4 regions of the Tibeticola sp. genome follow, and region 1 is predicted to be linked to each of the others. Evidence: predicted binding sites of a transcription regulator. Region 1 holds the regulator's gene; each other region holds the start of a gene.

Region 1 (4,173 bases):
TGCGATGCGCGAGCACTGGACGAAGGAGCAGGTGGTGCGCCACATGTTCCGGCCCCGGGTGCTGGTCTATCTGACCATCATCACCGTGGTGCTCGCGGCGATGATCACCGCCTTGGTCTTGCGTCCGCCGCTCAAGGCCGACGTGGTGCGCGACCGTGCGACCTTGGCGCGCATCGTCGAGGGCGGGCAGCTCGAAAACGTGTACCGCATCCAAATCATGAATGCTCGTGAGGAGCCGCAACGGGTGAAGATCGACGTTCGGGGCCTCAAAGACATCCGTGTGGCGTCGGAAAACGTGTTCAGTGTCGGACCCGCCGAAGCGCGTTGGGTGGTCGTCACCGCACGCGTTCCCTATGGGGTCGCCGAGCCCGGCACGCATCCGATCGAGTTCACGCTCGAGGCGCTGGAGCATCCCGGTAAAGTGGTCGTCGAGAAATCTGTCTTTATCATTCCGCGTTAAAGGAGCCCAGCGATGAAACCGACTCAACCCTGGTGGCGTTTTGGCCATGTCTGGCTGGTGATCAGCGGGCCGGCAGTGGTCGTGGTCGCCAGTTTCGTGACGCTCTATCTGGCCATCAAAAACCCCGATCCGGTGCAGCAAGAGTATTACGGTCGGGCACCGGCCGAGGAGGAGGCGGTTTCGCCTCAAGCGATTGCACCCGCGGAGCTTGCGCGCAACCACGCGCAAACCGGCATTCCGGCGCAGGTGCTGAATCCGAAAAAATAACCTGGGTGAGGCGCGGCTGGTCGTATCTCACGGATCGGTGTTTGGAGGAGTACAAAACGATGGAGACAACCTCAATCAAGGCCCAGCGGTGGATGTGGATCGCATGGCCGTCGTTTTTGATGGCCGGCGTGTTGGAGATGCTGGTGTTTGCCGTCGTCGATCCAACGGAGTTGCACTGGCTGGGCGCGCGGCTCGAGTTGTCGCGGTCCGGCGTCTATACCTTGGCGTTTTTCGTGTTTTGGGCCTGCACGTTCGGCTCGAGTGCCTTGACAACCCTGCTTTCGATGTCGCCGTTCGAGGTGAATCGTTGCCCTTTGCCTGCGACGGACCGCCCCGACGGGTGCCCGAAGCAAGAGCGGTCACCCTCTTCCCACTGAGCTGCAGCGGGTGACTTTTTCATTGACGTTCCCCGGCGCTGAGCCGTGAGCGTCGCAGAGTTGTCGCCGTTTTCCCTAGACCGGTCCAGTTTTGGCCGTTCAATCCCGGCAGCTCGGGTTGTTGACGATGGCCTTGAGCGCTTCGGGATTGAGGATGCGCACATGGCGTTGGCGCACGTCGCAGATGCCTTCTTCGACAAACTTCGAGAAGGTGCGGCTGACCGTTTCGAGTTTCAGCCCCAGATAGCTGCCGATCTCCTCGCGGGTCATTCGCAATACCAGTTCGGACTGCGAAAAGCCACGCGCGTGGAGCCGCTGAACCAGATTGAGCAAAAACGCCGCGAGGCGCTCCTCGGCGCGCATGCTGCCAAGCAACAGCATCACCCCGTTCTCGCGCACGATCTCGCGGCTCATGATCTTGTGCACATGGTGCTGCAGGGCGCCGACTTCCCGGGACAGTTCTTCGATCCGGTGAAAGGGCATTACACAGACTTCGGCGTCTTCGAGGGCGATCGCATCGCAGGTGTGATGCTCATGGACGATGCCGTCGAGTCCGATGATTTCGCCGGCCATCTGGAAGCCCGTGACCTGATCTCGACCGTCTTCGGTGACCACACAGGTCTTGAAAAATCCCGTGCGTATGGCGTAGAGCGAGGTGAATTTTTCCCCGTTGCTAAAGAGCGTCGCGCCGCGTTTGACGCGTCGGCGCACCGCGACCAGGTCGTCGATGCGCTGCAACTCGGTTGCGGATAAGCCGACGGGCATGCACAGCTCACGCAGATTGCAGTTGGAGCACGCAACTTTGAGGGTGTCCGCTTTCAGCAGCATGGTGGTCGTTGGTCGAGAGGGGTGGAAAATGGCACTTTTGCCGAAACAGGCGCTATTCTGGCATGCGGCCGCGCGCCAGCGCCCGTGCTTGATGCGCATCAAGCCCAGGGCACGAGCGAACGGGCATAGTGCGGCTACTTTCATCTTGGAAGATTTGCCATGAGTGTGGTCTCGCCCGAACTTCTGGCCCGGTATGACATTCCGGGGCCTCGCTACACCTCTTACCCGACGGCCGATCGATTCGTCGAAGCTTTCGGACCGGAGGAATATGGTCGTTTTCTCGACCAGCGGCGGGACGGGGTGGCGGCGACGGCCCCGCTGTCTTTGTACGTGCACATCCCTTTTTGTGAATCGCTCTGCTACTACTGCGCGTGCAACAAGATCATCACGCGGCACCACGAGCGAGCGCAGCCGTATCTGCGCTATCTGAGCCGGGAGGTGGATTTGCATCTCCAGCACATCGGGCCGGGGCAGGCCGTTTCGCAATTGCACCTCGGAGGCGGCAGCCCGACCTTTTTGTCGGACGCGGAACTGGCCGAGTTGATGCAGATGTTGCGGCGGGCGTTCAAGCTGGTTCCGGGCGGTGAGTATTCCATCGAAATCGACCCGCGCACAGTGGATGCGGCACGCCTGGAGCAGATCGCGGCGCTGGGCTTCAATCGCATCAGCTTCGGCGTGCAGGATTTCGACCCGGAAGTGCAAAAAGCGGTGCACCGTGTGCAACCCTACGAACAGGTGGCGGCCCTGATGGAGGCCGCCCGGCGAATCGGCTTCGAGTCGGTCAACGTCGACCTGATTTATGGTCTGCCGCGGCAGACGCCCGAATCTTTCGAGCGCACCTTGGAGCAGGTGGTCCAGATCCAGCCCGACCGGATCGCGCTCTATGCCTACGCGCATCTGCCCGAGCGCTTCAAGCCCCAGCGCCGCATCCACAGCGCCGAGCTTCCACCAGCGGCCGACAAAGTCTTGATGCTGGCGCGCTCGCTCGATGCCTTCACTGACGCCGGCTACGTCTACATCGGGATGGACCATTTCGCGCGCCCCAACGATGCGCTGGCAGTGGCCAAGCGCCAGGGGCGTCTGCACCGGAATTTTCAGGGGTACAGCACGCAGCCGGACTGCGACTTGATCGCGCTCGGGGTTTCGGCGATCGGCCGTGTGGGGGCGAGCTACAGCCAGAACGCCAAGACGCTCGAAGAGTATTGCGACCATCTCGACCATGGGCGCTTTCCCGTCGTGCGCGGCTTGGCGCTGAGCCGAGACGACCTTCTCCGGCGCAGCGTCATCATGGCGATCATGTGCCAGGGTGAAGTGCTTTTCGAGTCGGTCGAATTGGCGCATCTGATCGATTTCCGCAGCTATTTTTCAGCCGAGCTCGAGGCGCTCAAGCGGCTGGAGGAGCAGGGACTGGTGCGGCTGACGAACGACTCCCTGGTGGTCACGCCCCAGGGCTGGTTCTTCGTTCGCGCGGTGGCGATGGTGTTCGATCGTTATCTTCAGGCCGACCAGAATCGGGCACGGTTTTCGAAAATCATCTAAAACCGCGGCATGCAGACCGCTTTAGTTGCCACCGCAGCGTTGATGGGCTTCGCGGGTGGGCCGCATTGCATCGCGATGTGTGGTGCCGCGTGTGCCGGGATTGGGCGCGCCGCTGAACCGCACGGAACCTCGGCGATGTGGATCTTTCAGTTGGGACGGGTTCTGGGTTATTCCGCCTTGGGTGCGGCGGCGGCGGTTTCGGTGCAGGGCTTGGGGTGGCTGACCACGCAGAGCGTGGCCATCCGGCCGCTTTGGACCCTGCTCCATGTGGCGGCGGTCGTGCTCGGTTTGCTGCTGCTGGTTCAGGCGCGTCAACCGGCTTGGCTCGATGAAGCGGCGCGATCGCTGTGGGCGCGCGTGCGGGCCTTGCAAGCCCGTTATGGCCGACGGGCTCCTTTGTTGATCGGCGTGCTTTGGGCCTTCATGCCCTGCGGGCTGCTGTACTCGGCGCTGATGGTTGCCGCGCTCAGTGGCGGCCCGCTCGAGGGGGCCTTGAGCATGGCGGTGTTTGCCGCGGCGTCGAGCCTGGCCTTGATGGCTGCGCCTTGGCTGTTGCTGCGCTTGCGCACGCTGGGTTCGGGTGACTGGGGCATGCGGATCGCCGGGCTGGCGCTTGCGGTCGTCTCAGCCTATGCCTTGTGGATGGATGTGATGCACGACACGGCGCCTTGGTGCGCGCCCCACTGAACCTGGGACAAGGCT
Region 2 (4,173 bases), on a different contig from region 1:
ATCCCGCGGCCGGGCGCGCGCCATCACGGGAACTTATTCAGCGTTGCCTTAGGCTGAGTCAGCGTTGTCCTCAGCTCGGCTCTGGGTCCTGGAAGCCCCCGCGACGCAGGGTGACCACCAGCGTGTCGCGGTGACCGCCGGTAGCCAGCGGTTGGATCGGCGTCGTTTCGTGGATCACCCGCAGGTCGTCGAGCAACAGCACCGACCAGGGCTCGGTCAGCGTGAAGCGCTGCCCCGCGGGCCCCGTCGCCTCGAACACGCGCGTCTCACCGCCCTTGATGCCCTCGCGCGCAACGAGAAACACCGCGACCAGTTCCACCCCGTCGCGATGCGCCCCTTCGGGCGTGGGGCGACCGATGCCATCGGTGGTGTCGATGCGGAACTGGTGCGCCTCGACATACCAACGCTGCGGAGCATCGGCGCTGGCCTTGAGCGCATCGGCCACGCGGGCCAGCCAACGCAGCAGCGCCAGCCAAGCCGGCTGCGCGCTGGTCGATTCCGCGATCGGCTCGAACCAACGCTCGATCCCGCCGTGCAGCGCGTTGTATTCGAGCGGCTGCCAATGCGCGCGGTGCGGCGTGCGCGTGACCGCATCCCCCTCGACGACGAAGCTGGCATGGCGACGACGCCGATACCGACCGCCATCTCGCAAATAGCGGTCGGGTGGCAGGTCGGACCAATCGGCCGCGAGGACGTGCAGCGCATCGGGCGACACGCCCGCGAGCCGCATCAGGTCGGAAGCACCGAGCACGGCATAGCCCTGCGTCGCCAGCTGCGTCCCGAGCCGATCGACCGGGGTCAAGGGTGGAGCAAAAGTCACGTCGGGCATCGTTCGGGGCTGGGGAGAAGACGCGTCGGAGCATACCCCGTCGGCGGGCACTGACCGCGGATCCGGACCTGACCTGGATCAAGCAGACCCGCGATCGCCGGGACTAGACTTCTGCTTTTTTCGGAGACCCACCACATGGCTCTGCTCGAATGGACCGACGCGATGGCGGTCGAGGTGCCCGCCATGGACCAGACGCATCAGGAGTTCGTCGCCCTGCTCAACGCCCTCGAGTCAGCCAGCGACGAAGCGCTCATCGACCGCTATGTCGCGCTGCTTGCGCACACCGACGCGCACTTTGCGCGCGAAGATGCCTGGATGCAAGCCACGGGTTTTGCGGCCTCGAACTGCCACAGCATGCAGCACAAAATCGTCATGGACGTGCTGCGCGAGGGCGAAAAGCGCGGCCGCGCCGGCGACCTCGAAGTCCTGCGCGTGATCGCGCGCGAGCTGGCGCAGTGGTTCCCCCAGCACACGGACGCGATGGACGCGGCACTCGCGCAGCACCTGCTGCGCACCGGCTTCGATCCGGCCACCGGCAGCGTCACCCGGCCCGAGGCACTGCCGCGCGCCGCCCTACATGGCTGCGGCGGGGCAAGCTGCACCGACCCTGAAGACTTGGCGCCGGCTGGCCTGAGCGCTTAGCCAGGTAACGCTGGGCGAAACCGGGAAACTCCGTGGGCTTGGAAACGCTGATCCTCATCGCCTTGCTGGGCGTTTCTGTGTCGATGCGGCCGTGGCGGCTGCTGCGCGGATCCGGCAGCGCCTTGCTCACGCCGCTGTTTGCCAGCCTGACCTTGCTGCCTTGGCTGTGGGCCTTGCCGCGCATGCACGCCATGCCACTGGCTTTGCAACTCTCGGGGGCCTGCGCGGTGACGCTGATGCTCGGCTGGCCGCTCGCAGTGCCGGTGCTCGTTCTGGTCGGGCTGCTCTCGGCCATCATCACGCCCGCGCCGGTGGCGGAGATCGTGGCCCAGATCGTCTGGTTCGGCCTGGTGCCCTCGACGCTCTCGCTCGGGCTCGGCGTGGGCTTGCGGCGCTGGTTCGGCGAGCGCCCCTTCCTCTACATTCTTGGGCGAGGTTTTCTCGGCACGGTGCTGTGCACCTTCGCGGGGGCGAGTCTCGCGCTGTGGATGGGTCACGACATCGCCCACACCGCAACCGCCTTGGGCCTCGTCGGCCGCTGGCTGCTGGCCTGGGGCGACGGCTTCATGACCGGCATGTTGACGGCCATCTTCGTGGCCTTCAAGCCGCAATGGCTGGCGACCTGGTCCGACCGGCTGTATCTGCGCAGGCGCGAGGGCAACGCTGAATGAGTCCCCGTGATGGCGGACGGGGTTCGATCGCGATCCGGCCGGTTTGAGGCTTGATGCAGATCAGCCTTCGTGCACGCCAGGCGCAGGCATTGAGATAGATCAGCCCCCCTTTTCGGCGCCGTCGTACAGTGTGCTTCACGCGCCGGGTTGACAGGCCCGCGCGGTCTGCAACGAAAGGATCTCCATCATGAAAGCACTCGTCGATCTGTTCTCTACCGACTATGGCCTGATGAGCGTTGCCGGCATCGCCTTCATGCTGGGCATGGCCGTGTTTTTCATCCGGCTGTTCACCAACAAGATGGACGAAAGCGCCAAGCAAGCTGGCAAGTAAAGCAGCGGGCGCGGCCGACCCGAATCCTCGAGCGGCGCTGATCCAGCGCGGTCCTTACTCGAGCACGGCCGCGTAGACCATGTTGCGGAACAGCGCGCGGTAGTACTCGCGCTGGTTCGGTGCCTGGATCATCAGGATGGCCTGCAAGCCCAGGGCCGGGTCTGCGAAGAAACTCGTGCCGGCCAGCCCACCCCAGTAATACATGCCCACCGAGCCCGGCGTGGGCGCGAGGCCCGCTGCGGTGCGCACCGCGACGCCAAGGCCAAAGCCATGCCCCGGCGGCAACAAGGCCGCGCTGCCGGCACTGGCACGCGGCAGATCGCCCAGATGGTCGGCGGTCATCCAGTCGACGATGTGCGGCCCGAGCAGGCGCACGTTGTCGAGCGTGCCGCGGTTGAGCAAGAACTGCACGAAGCGCGCATAGTCTCGCGCCGTCGAGACCAGCCCGCCCCCGCCGCTCTCATGGCGGCCCGGTCGCCGGTAATCGGTCACGATCATCATCGGCGCGCCGTCGGGGTCCTTGGGAAAGGGCTCGGCCAGCCTGGCCAACCAGTCCTCGGGCACGTCGAAGCGCGTGTCCTTCATGCCCAGCGGCTCGAACACACGCGCCTGCAGCCAAGCGCCCAGCGTCTCGCCACTCACCACTTCGATCAGACGCCCCAACACGTCGGTGGCCCGGCTGTACTCCCAAGCCGTGCCAGGCTGGATCAGCAGCGGCAACGTGGCGAGCGTCGCGGTAAAGGCTGCGTTGTCGCGTTCGCGCGAGCCGATGCGGGCCTGCGCATAGGCGCGGTGGACTTCGGTACTGCCCAAAAACTCGTAGGTGAAACCCGCGGTGTGCCGCAACAGGTCGTGCACCGTCGGCGCGCGCTGCGCCGGCACGCGCTCGCCAGTGCCGGGCTGCAGCACCTCGAGCGAGGCAAATTCCGGCAGCCAGCGCGGCAGCGGGTCTTCGAGCTGTAGGCGCCCCTGCTCGACCAGCATGAGCACGGCAGCCGACACGATCGGCTTGGTCATCGAATAGATGCGAAACACCGTGTCGCGCGTCATCGGCTCGCCGCGCAGCGGGGCGCGCAGACCCAGATGCTCGAACAAAGCCACTTGCCCGTGCCGCGCAATCAGCACGACCGCGCCGGGCAGCCGGCCGCGGTCGATATCGCCCTGCAGCGCATCGAGCAGGCGCTGCAGCCGCAGCGGACACAGCCCGAGGTCGCCCGGCCGGGCCTGGGGCAGAGGGTGTATGCCGTGCATCATGATTGGAAACTCCGAAAGATCAGACAGGGATGCTGCGGCTGTGGCGCCAAGGCGGCAGGCGCGCGCCGCAGTGGTAGCAGAAGACCGCCTCGGGCAAGTGCCCCTCGGTCAGGCATTCGTGGCAGGTGCGGGTGGTGATCGCCCAATAGACGGCCACGGGAATGCTGGTGTAGCCGTTCTCGGGTCCTTCGACCACGTACATCAACGTGCCCATGATCACCACCACCAGCACGACGACCATCAGGAACACGGCGATCTAGCGCCGACTCGCCAGCAGCGCAGCCCCGAGCGACTGGAACTCGCTCATGTAGGCGGTGAGCTTGAAGATCCGGAACACCCGCAGCAGCCGCAACACGCGCACGTCGATCAACGCATGCACGCCGGGCAACAGCATCGCGAGGTACGTCGGCAAGACGGCGAGCAGATCGATCGCGCCAAAAAACTCG
Region 3 (4,173 bases), on a different contig from region 1:
AGCCGCGGCGTCAGCAGCGCACCGAGCAGATAACCCAGCGCGTTGGCGGTGTTCATCGAGCCCGCCAGGGCGTAGCTCCAACCCAGGTCGGCGCGCATCGGGGGCAACAGCAGCGCATACGCAAACCGCGTCACGCCCAGCGACACTGCAGCACCCAAGGACAAAGCCAGCGCCCGCGCCAGCACCACGTGCGTCGGCGGCTCCGGGCTGGGGCGCTCCGTGATGGACTCTGCAGGCGCAGCGGCGCGCGCGGTCGAGGCGGGCTTTGATGGCGACATCGCCCGAGTGTGGCGCAATCCGACGCGCGCTGCATGTCGCACAGGCGCTGTCCAAGGCGTCCATCCGCGTTACCCTATGCCCAAATTCACTGACCCGGAGCCGTCATGTCCAAACTCTTCACCCCCTTTCGCGCCGGCGCCCTGGCGCTGCCCAACCGCATCGTCATGGCGCCGCTGACGCGCAACCGCGCACCGAACGGCACGCCCACGCCGCTCATGGCCGAGTACTACCGCCAGCGTGCCAGCGCGGGCCTGATCGTGAGCGAGGGCACCGCCATCAGCCCGCAGGGGCAGGGCTACGCCGACGTGCCCGGGCTTTACAGCACCGAGCAAATCGACGGCTGGCGGCGCGTGACCCGCGCCGTCCACGAAGCCGGAGGGCGCATCGTCGCCCAGCTCTGGCATGTCGGGCGGGTCTCGCATGTCGACCTGCAGCCGCACCATGCGCTGCCGGTCGCGCCCTCGGCCGTGCGCGCCCACACCAAAACCGTGCTGATCCGCGACGGCGCGCCGGTGTTCGTCGAAACCTCCATCCCCCGCGCGCTCGACGCCGAGGAAATTCCCGGCATCGTGCGCGACTACGCCCATGCCGCGCGCTTTGCCATCGATGCGGGCTTCGACGGCGTGGAAATCCACGGCGCCAACGGCTACCTGATCGACCAGTTCCTCAAAAGCAGCGCCAACCACCGCAGCGACGACTACGGCGGACCGATCCCGAACCGCGCGCGCTTCCTGCTCGAGGTCGTGCGCGCGGTGATCGAGGCGGTCGGGCCAGGGCGCACCGGCATCCGCCTCTCACCGGTCACGCCCGCCAACGACATCGACGAGCCACATCCACAGCCACTGTTCGAATACGTCGCCCGCCACCTCGGCCCATTGGGACTGGCCTACATCCATGTCATCGAAGGGGCCACCGGCGGCCCGCGCGTGCGCGAGGACCGCCCCTTCGATTACGACGCCATGCGCACCGCCTGGCGCAGCCACGGCGGCGACGGCGCCTGGATGGTCAACAACGGCTACGACCGGGCACTGGCCGAGCAGGCGCTCGAACACGGCGCCGACCTCGTCGCCTTTGGCCGCGCCTACATCGCCAACCCCGACCTCGTCGAACGCCTGCGCCGCGGCGGCCCGTTCAACACGCCCGACCGCAGCACCTTCTACGGCGGCGGCGCGCATGGCTACACCGACTATCCAACCCTGGCGGATGCCGGGGGCCAATAATCTGATAGCAAAGACTCAGCGCTTGACGCCGGCTTCCAGGCAGAAATCCTGAAAACCGGCGCTCGACCGCCGGCTCGCGCGCCGCCGCGCCGCCGCGCCGCCGCGCCGCTCAGTCTTCACCGAGCCCGATCGGCGCGGGCGCTTTCATCACGATGCGCGTGAACAGGCGCTCGTAGGCTGGGTCGGGCGGGTACTTGCCGGTCAGCGGGTCGCGGTTTTGTTCGAAGGCCGCGTCGAGCTCGGCCCAGTCGGCGTCGCTGAACTGCTGCTCGGCCTCGGGCAGGATCACCTGCTCCTCGATCCGCATGTGCTCGAGGTAGAAATCCACGTATTTCCGGAACGCCTCGGTGAACGCTGCGCGCCGCGACTCGCCCAGCAGCTCCCAGGCCAGCAGCAAGTGTTGCAGCTCGCGCACCAGGCGCTCTCCGCTCTGGTGGTCTCGCTCGAGGCGCTCGATCGTCTCGGCCGCCGCCGGCGCCTTGCGCGCGACGCGCGGGAACAGCAGCTCCGACTCCTTGGGGTGGTGCAGGCGCTCGGGAAACTCGTCGATGTAGAACAGCATGGCGCGCAGCACGTCGAAGAATCGCTCGGGGTGGTCGCCCGGGCCGCGTTCAACCAGAAGCCGCATGGACTGCAGCATGGCGGCGAGCGACGAATGCTCGTCGCGGATGATGGTCAGACTGGTGTGTTTCATGGTCGCCTCGGATCGGTACAGACGCGGCCGCTAGCATGCGCAAGCCGCAAACCGCTCATCCTGACGCAAGTCAACTTGGTGGCAGAAACCCGACCCACGAGGCCACCCTCACGGCCGCCAGCGCCGCAGCAGCAGGGCGTTGGCCATCACGCTGACCGAACTCGCCGCCATCGCGCTGCCGGCGAGCACCGGGCTCAGATAACCCAAGGCCGCCAGCGGGATGCCGACGATGTTGTAGATGAACGCCCAAAACAGGTTCTGGCGAATCTTGCCGACCGTGCGCGCCGAAATGTCGAGCGCTGCGGGCACCAGCGCCAGGTCGCCGCGCATGAGCGTGATGCCCGCGGCGTGCATGGCCACATCGGTGCCGCTGCCCATCGCCAGCCCCACATCGGCGGCCGCGAGCGCAGGCGCGTCATTCACGCCGTCGCCCACCATCGCAACCACGCGCCCTGCGCGGCGCAGCGTGGCAATGTGCGCCGCTTTTTGCTCGGGCATGACCTCGGCCACCACCTCACCGCGCTCGGGATCGAGCCCGAGCGCCTGCGCCACGGCCGCTGCTGCGGCGCGGTGGTCGCCGGTGAGCATCACGACCTGCAAGCCGCGCGCGCGCAAGCGCTCGATCGCCTCGCGCGCCCCCGGCTTCACCGTATCGGCAAAGGCCAGCAGCGCCCGCACCCGCGCCGCGGGGGCTTCCGAGCCCTCACCGCGTCCACATTCCGCCAAGGCCGAAACGGTCGCGCCGCTGGCCAGCAGCCGCCGCGCCTCGCCCTCGAGCGGCCCGAGCGCCGCCCCCATCTCCTCGAGCCAGCGCAGACTCCCCAAGCGCCAGCACACCCCGTCCACCACCCCTTCGGTGCCCCGGCCGGGCACCGCGTGCATCTGTGTCACCGGCTCGAACGCAACCGACCGTGCCTGCGCTGCGGCCACCACTGCGCGTGCCAAGGGGTGCTCGCTGCCGCTTTGCAAACTGGCCGCTAAAGCAAGCCACGCATCCACCGCATGCGGCTCGTCGGTCACAAACGCGGTCAGCGTCGGCCGCCCCACGGTCAGGGTGCCTGTTTTGTCGAACACCACCGTGTCGACCGCACGGGCGCGCTCGAGCGCCAGCGGATCCTGAATCAGAATGCCGTGCTGCGCCGCGACGCCCGTCCCCACCATGATCGCCGCCGGCGTCGCCAGCCCCAATGCGCAAGGGCAGGCGATCACCAGCACCGACACCGCATGGATGGCCGCCGCCTCGAAACCCACGCCCGCAGCGAGCCAGCCGGCCAAAGTCAGCACCGCTAACCCCAGCACCACGGGCACGAACACCGCAGCCACGCGATCGACCAGCCGCTGGATCGGTGGCTTCGCGGCCTGCGCATCCTCGACGAGCCGGATGATGCGCGAAAGCACCGACTCCGCCCCCACCGCCGTCCCCTCCACCATGACGCGGCCCTCGCCGTTGATCGCGCCGCCCGTCACCGCGTCCCCTGGCCCTTTGGGCACGGGCAGCGACTCGCCGGTCAAGAACGATTCGTCGGCCTGGGTGTGGCCTTCGACCACCCGGCCATCGGCCGGGAAGCGCTCGCCCGGCCGCACCACCACCCGGTCGCCGGGCAAGAGTTCGGCCACCGGCACATCGACCTCCCCATCGGGCCCGAGCCAATGCGCCTGCTCAGGCCGCAAGGCATGCAGCGCCCGGATCGCCGAAGTCGCCCGCCTCTTGGCGCGCGCTTCGAGCCACTTGCCCAGCAGCACCAGCGCAATCACCACCGCCGAGCCCTCGAAATAGAGATGCGGCGTCTCGCCCGCCGGTGCCGTCCACCACAGCCAGACCGACAGCAGCCAGCCCGCGGTCGTCCCGATGGCCACCAGCAAATCCATGTTGCCGCTGCCATGCCGTGCCGCCGACCAGCCCGCCTTGTAGAACCGCGCCCCCAGCACGAACTGCACCGGCGTGGCGAGCAAAAACTGCAGCCAGGGCGGCAGCATCAC
Region 4 (4,173 bases), on a different contig from region 1:
CCGTTCTACTTGTTCATGGTCGGACACGGCATCCACCAGCCGTGCGGCCAAAGCGGTGCGGTCGGCCCGTTTCCGCAAACCGCGGGCACGGCCTCCGCAGTGAACGGGTTTTGGATGATGGTCGCCGCGTTCGCGATGGGCGACTGGATCGGCATCCACCTCGACGGCAGCATCTGGCCGCTGGTGCATGGCATCCTGTTCTGGACCGTGCTGATCTGCGCTGCCGCCTGGCTGCTGGTACCGCGGGCGGCCGCTGCAAAGCCATGACCGGCACGACAATCCCCGACGCCAGCGGGAAGCTCCCGTCCCTATGCATCGCCGGCCCAACCGCCAGCGGCAAGACGGCGGCGGCGTTGGCAATTGCGGCGCGCTGGCCGGTGGAGATCATCAGCGTCGACTCGGCACTGGTCTACCGCGGCATGGACATCGGCACCGCCAAGCCCAGCGCCGAGGAGCGCGCGGCCGTGCCGCACCACCTGATCGACATCCGCGACCCGAACCAGCCATACAGCGCCGCCGAGTTCGTGCGCGACGCCCGGAGCCTGATGGCATCCATCCGCGCGCGCGGCCGACTGCCGCTGCTCGTGGGCGGCACGATGCTGTACTTCAAGGCGCTGTTCGAGGGCCTCGACGCGCTGCCCGCCGCCGACGCCTCGGTACGTGCCGAGATCGAAGCCGCCGCACGCGCCCAGGGATGGCCCGCGCTGCATGCCGAACTCGCCCGCGTGGACCCGGCCACAGCCGCGCGGCTCTCGCCCAACGACAGCCAACGGATCCAACGCGCGCTGGAAATCTGGCGGCTGTCGGGCCAGCCCATGTCGCGTCTGATTGCTTCTAATTCAGGAGCAAAACCGGACCATTCCACGCCGGGATACCGGATGTTTTCCTTGGAACCGATCGACCGGGCCTGGCTGCACGAGCGCATCGCCCAGCGTTTCGACCTGATGCTGGCGCATGGCCTGCTCGACGAGGTGCGGGCCTTGCGCGCACGCGGCGACCTGAGCCCCGAGTTGCCCGCCATGCGCTGCGTGGGCTACCGGCAGGCCTGGGCCTGGCTCGACGCCCAAGGCCGCGCCGACCCGCCGCCGCTGGCGCAGCTGCGCGAACAAGGCATCGCCGCAACCCGTCAGCTCGCCAAACGGCAGCTCACCTGGCTGCGCAGCATGAGCGACCGCCAGGTGCTTCCCTGCGACGCGCCGGACGCCCTCGATGCGCTGCTGCGTGCGGTCGATGCTCTCTTCCAAGGACCCGCCTGACGGCGAGCACCTTTGGCCAGGGCAACGCTGAATAAGTTCCCGCGATGGTGCGCGCCCGGCTGCGGGATGGGATGCGAGGCGCAAACCGCAGCCATAGCCGCAGCTATGGCGAGGATTTGCAACGACGCAGACCGCCCGCAGCCGGGATGCGCGGCGCGCGAGGGACTTGTTCAGCTTTGCCCTAAGCACAAAAAAGCCAGCGCGAAGGCTGGCTTTTCCGGTTCAGGCCACGAGCCCGATCACTCGATGGTCAGGCGCTGGGCGTTGTTGGCAGCTTTTTTCGGCAAGGTCAGCGTCAAGATGCCGTTTTCGTACTTGGCCTTGGCCTGGCTGGCGTCGATGTCCTGCGCCAGTTGGAAGCTGCGGGCCACAGCACCGTAGTAACGCTCGGTGCGCAGCACCTTTTCGCCTTCGGTCTTGCGATCTTCCTGTTTGATTTCGGCGCGCAAGGTGACGAGGTTGCCGTCGATCGAGACGTTGATGTCATCCTTGTTCACACCCGGAATCTCGGCCTGGACCGTGTAGGCGCGGTCATCCTCCTTCACGTCGACCTTGATCTGCGCCGGAGAGGGCAGCGGGTCGCCATGCAGGGGGCGCACGTAAAAGGCCGGCGCCAAGTCACGGAACAAGTCATCGAACAGGTTGCCACGGGTCATCAGAGAGGACATATCGAACTCCTTTCGTCTATGAGATCTTTACTGGGGCCGCTGCGGAACCGAGCAGCCATGTCCGGAAGATAGGAGCGGCTGCGCCAACTTCAAGCCCCCGTTTGCCGCGGGCTTGGCACCTCGCTCGACCCCGCGCAGGCAGCCCATGGACGAGCGCTCGGTGAAAAATTGCTCTGAGTCAAGAAACTCGGCGTCGCTGGGAACTACATTGATCCATATCAGACGGACGCCTACGCTGCGCCAAACCCCAACCCTTCGGAGACCAACCCCCATGACGCTGATGATCGACTCCATCGAAGCCGCCGTCGACCATGTGCTCGACACCGTCAAAGGCGACATCGTGCTGGGCATCCCCCTGGGCATCGGCAAGCCCAATCCTTTCGTCAATGCCTTGTACCGGCGCGTCAAGGCCAATTCCAGGCGCCGGATGCGGATCATCACCGCACTCTCACTCATCAAACCCGCGCCCAAATCGGACCTCGAGCGCGCGTTTCTGCAACCGCTGGTCGAGCGCGTCTTTGGCGACTACCCCGACCTGGAATATGCGGTGGACCTGCGCAACCAAGCGCTGCCACCGAACATCGAAGTCCGAGAGTTTTTCATGAAGACCGCCGACTACATCGGCAACGACCTGGCCCAGCAAAGCCATATCTCGACCAACTACACCTTTGTGGCGCGGGACATGCTGCTGCAGGGCATCAACGTCATCGCACAAGCGGTTGCCGTCCAGGGCGAAAGCGACTCGATGCGGCTGAGCTTGTCGAGCAACCCGGACGTCACGTTTGAGGTCATTGAGAAGGTCCGCGGCGCCGGGCGCCCCTTGCTGGCCGTCGGCGTGATCAATCGAAAAATGCCTTTCATGCCCAACGGCGCCGAAGTAGCCCCTGAGTTTTTCGATGTCGTCGTCACCGATCCCGCAGGCACGCACACCTTGTTTGGTCCGCCCAACAACCGGGTGGGGTTTGCCGACTATGCGATCGGCCTGCACGCCTCCAGCTTCGTTGCCGACGGCGGCACGCTGCAGATCGGAATCGGGTCGCTCGGCGACGCGATTGCCCAGTCGCTGATCGTGCGCGAGCGTCACGCGGCCGAATACCGCTCCATCCTCGAGTCGCTCTGCCCAGACGGTCTCGATGGACGCGAACTCGGCCGCTTCGAAGAAGGCATTTATGGCTGTTCGGAGATGTTCGTCAACGGCTTTCTCAAGCTGATCGAGGCCGGGATCGTGCGCCGCGAAGTCTTTGCCGACACCCGACTGCAGCAACTCATCAACGAGCAGAAGATCCCCGCTGCTGCCGTCACCGCACGAACGCTGCAAGCACTGCTCGAAAGCGGACGGATACGCTCACCGCTGCGGGACAAAGACCTCGCCTTCCTCAAACGCTTCGGCATCCTGCGCGAAGGCGTCACGCTCGAGGGCAATGCACTCGTGTTCGAGGGCCGACGCTACGCCAACGACCTCAACGACCCGGCCCATTTCGCCTCCGTCGCCCACGATCTGCTCGGCGCCCGGCTCAAAGGCGGCATTTACATGACCGGCGGCTTCTTCCTGGGCCCCAACGACTTCTACGAACGGCTGCGGACCATGCCGCCCCAGGAACTGGCGAAGATCGACATGACGCGCATCGACTTCATCAATTCGCTCGATGGCCAAAGTGAGCTCAAGCGCGCCCAACGCTCCAAGGCTCGCTTCATGAACACCACCATGATCGTGACCCTGCTCGGCGCAGCCGCCAGCGACGCGCTCGAGTCCGGCCAGGTCGTCAGCGGTGTCGGCGGTCAATACAACTTCGTCGCGATGGCCCACGCGCTGCCCGATGCGCGGCTGTTGATGATGCTGCGCGCCACCCACGAAACCAAAGACGGCCTGACCAGCAGCATCGTCTGGAAGTACGGCAACATCACCATCCCGCGCCACCTGCGCGACATTTTCATCACCGAATACGGTGTGGCCGACCTCCGGGGGCAACCCGACAGCGAAGTCATCAAGCGGCTGATCGCCATCGCCGACTCGCGCTTCCAGGACGAACTGGTACGCGAAGCCAAATCCCACGGCAAGCTCGAAGCGAGCTACGAAGTACCCCCACAGTATCGGCAAAACCTTCCCGAGGTAATCGCCGAAAAACTCGCCCCTTGGCAAGAAGCCGGGCTGCTGCCGCCCTTCCCATTCGGCACCGACCTCACGCCCGAAGAGATCGCGCTCGTCACCGCCTTGAAGAAGCTCAAGCACGCCTCGGAACATCCAACCG

Evidence for each region. The regulator FNR, encoded in region 1, switches genes on or off when oxygen is low (the NO sensors DNR and NnrR bind a similar motif). The targets are predictions, from matches to a motif close to TTGATNNNNATCAA.
Region 2: JHC36_RS11335 (DUF3149 domain-containing protein) is a predicted target of FNR. The motif match lies at 2,193-2,206, and genes of this name have one in related genera.
Region 3: JHC36_RS09425 (hemerythrin domain-containing protein) is a predicted target of FNR. The motif match lies at 2,254-2,267, and genes of this name have one in related genera.
Region 4: JHC36_RS10535 (acetyl-CoA hydrolase/transferase C-terminal domain-containing protein) is a predicted target of FNR. The motif match lies at 2,133-2,146, and genes of this name have one in related genera.

The regions. Positions count from the first base shown of each region.
Region 1 covers NZ_JAEMQB010000129.1:7,969-12,141, forward strand. The annotation lists gene ccoG (cytochrome c oxidase accessory protein CcoG) at 1-460, shown strand, start outside; gene JHC36_RS08305 (nitrogen fixation protein FixH) at 473-727, shown strand; gene JHC36_RS08310 (hypothetical protein) at 787-1,104, shown strand; gene fnr (fumarate/nitrate reduction transcriptional regulator Fnr) at 1,204-1,932, opposite strand; gene hemN (oxygen-independent coproporphyrinogen III oxidase) at 2,092-3,471, shown strand; gene JHC36_RS08325 (sulfite exporter TauE/SafE family protein) at 3,481-4,158, shown strand.
Region 2 covers NZ_JAEMQB010000179.1:15,479-19,651, reverse strand. The annotation lists gene JHC36_RS11350 (2OG-Fe dioxygenase family protein) at 71-829, opposite strand; gene JHC36_RS11345 (bacteriohemerythrin) at 965-1,471, shown strand; gene JHC36_RS11340 (hypothetical protein) at 1,504-2,142, shown strand; gene JHC36_RS11335 (DUF3149 domain-containing protein) at 2,330-2,473, shown strand; gene JHC36_RS11330 (serine hydrolase domain-containing protein) at 2,528-3,727, opposite strand; partial or broken gene JHC36_RS11325 (ion transporter) at 3,747-4,173, opposite strand, start outside.
Region 3 covers NZ_JAEMQB010000150.1:382-4,554, forward strand. The annotation lists partial or broken gene JHC36_RS09415 (YbfB/YjiJ family MFS transporter) at 1-278, opposite strand, end outside; gene JHC36_RS09420 (alkene reductase) at 384-1,499, shown strand; gene JHC36_RS09425 (hemerythrin domain-containing protein) at 1,609-2,193, opposite strand; gene JHC36_RS09430 (heavy metal translocating P-type ATPase) at 2,302-4,173, opposite strand, start outside.
Region 4 covers NZ_JAEMQB010000167.1:53-4,225, forward strand. The annotation lists partial or broken gene JHC36_RS10520 (Bcr/CflA family drug resistance efflux transporter) at 1-267, shown strand, start outside; gene miaA (tRNA (adenosine(37)-N6)-dimethylallyltransferase MiaA) at 264-1,256, shown strand; gene JHC36_RS10530 (Hsp20/alpha crystallin family protein) at 1,496-1,924, opposite strand; gene JHC36_RS10535 (acetyl-CoA hydrolase/transferase C-terminal domain-containing protein) at 2,196-4,173, shown strand, end outside.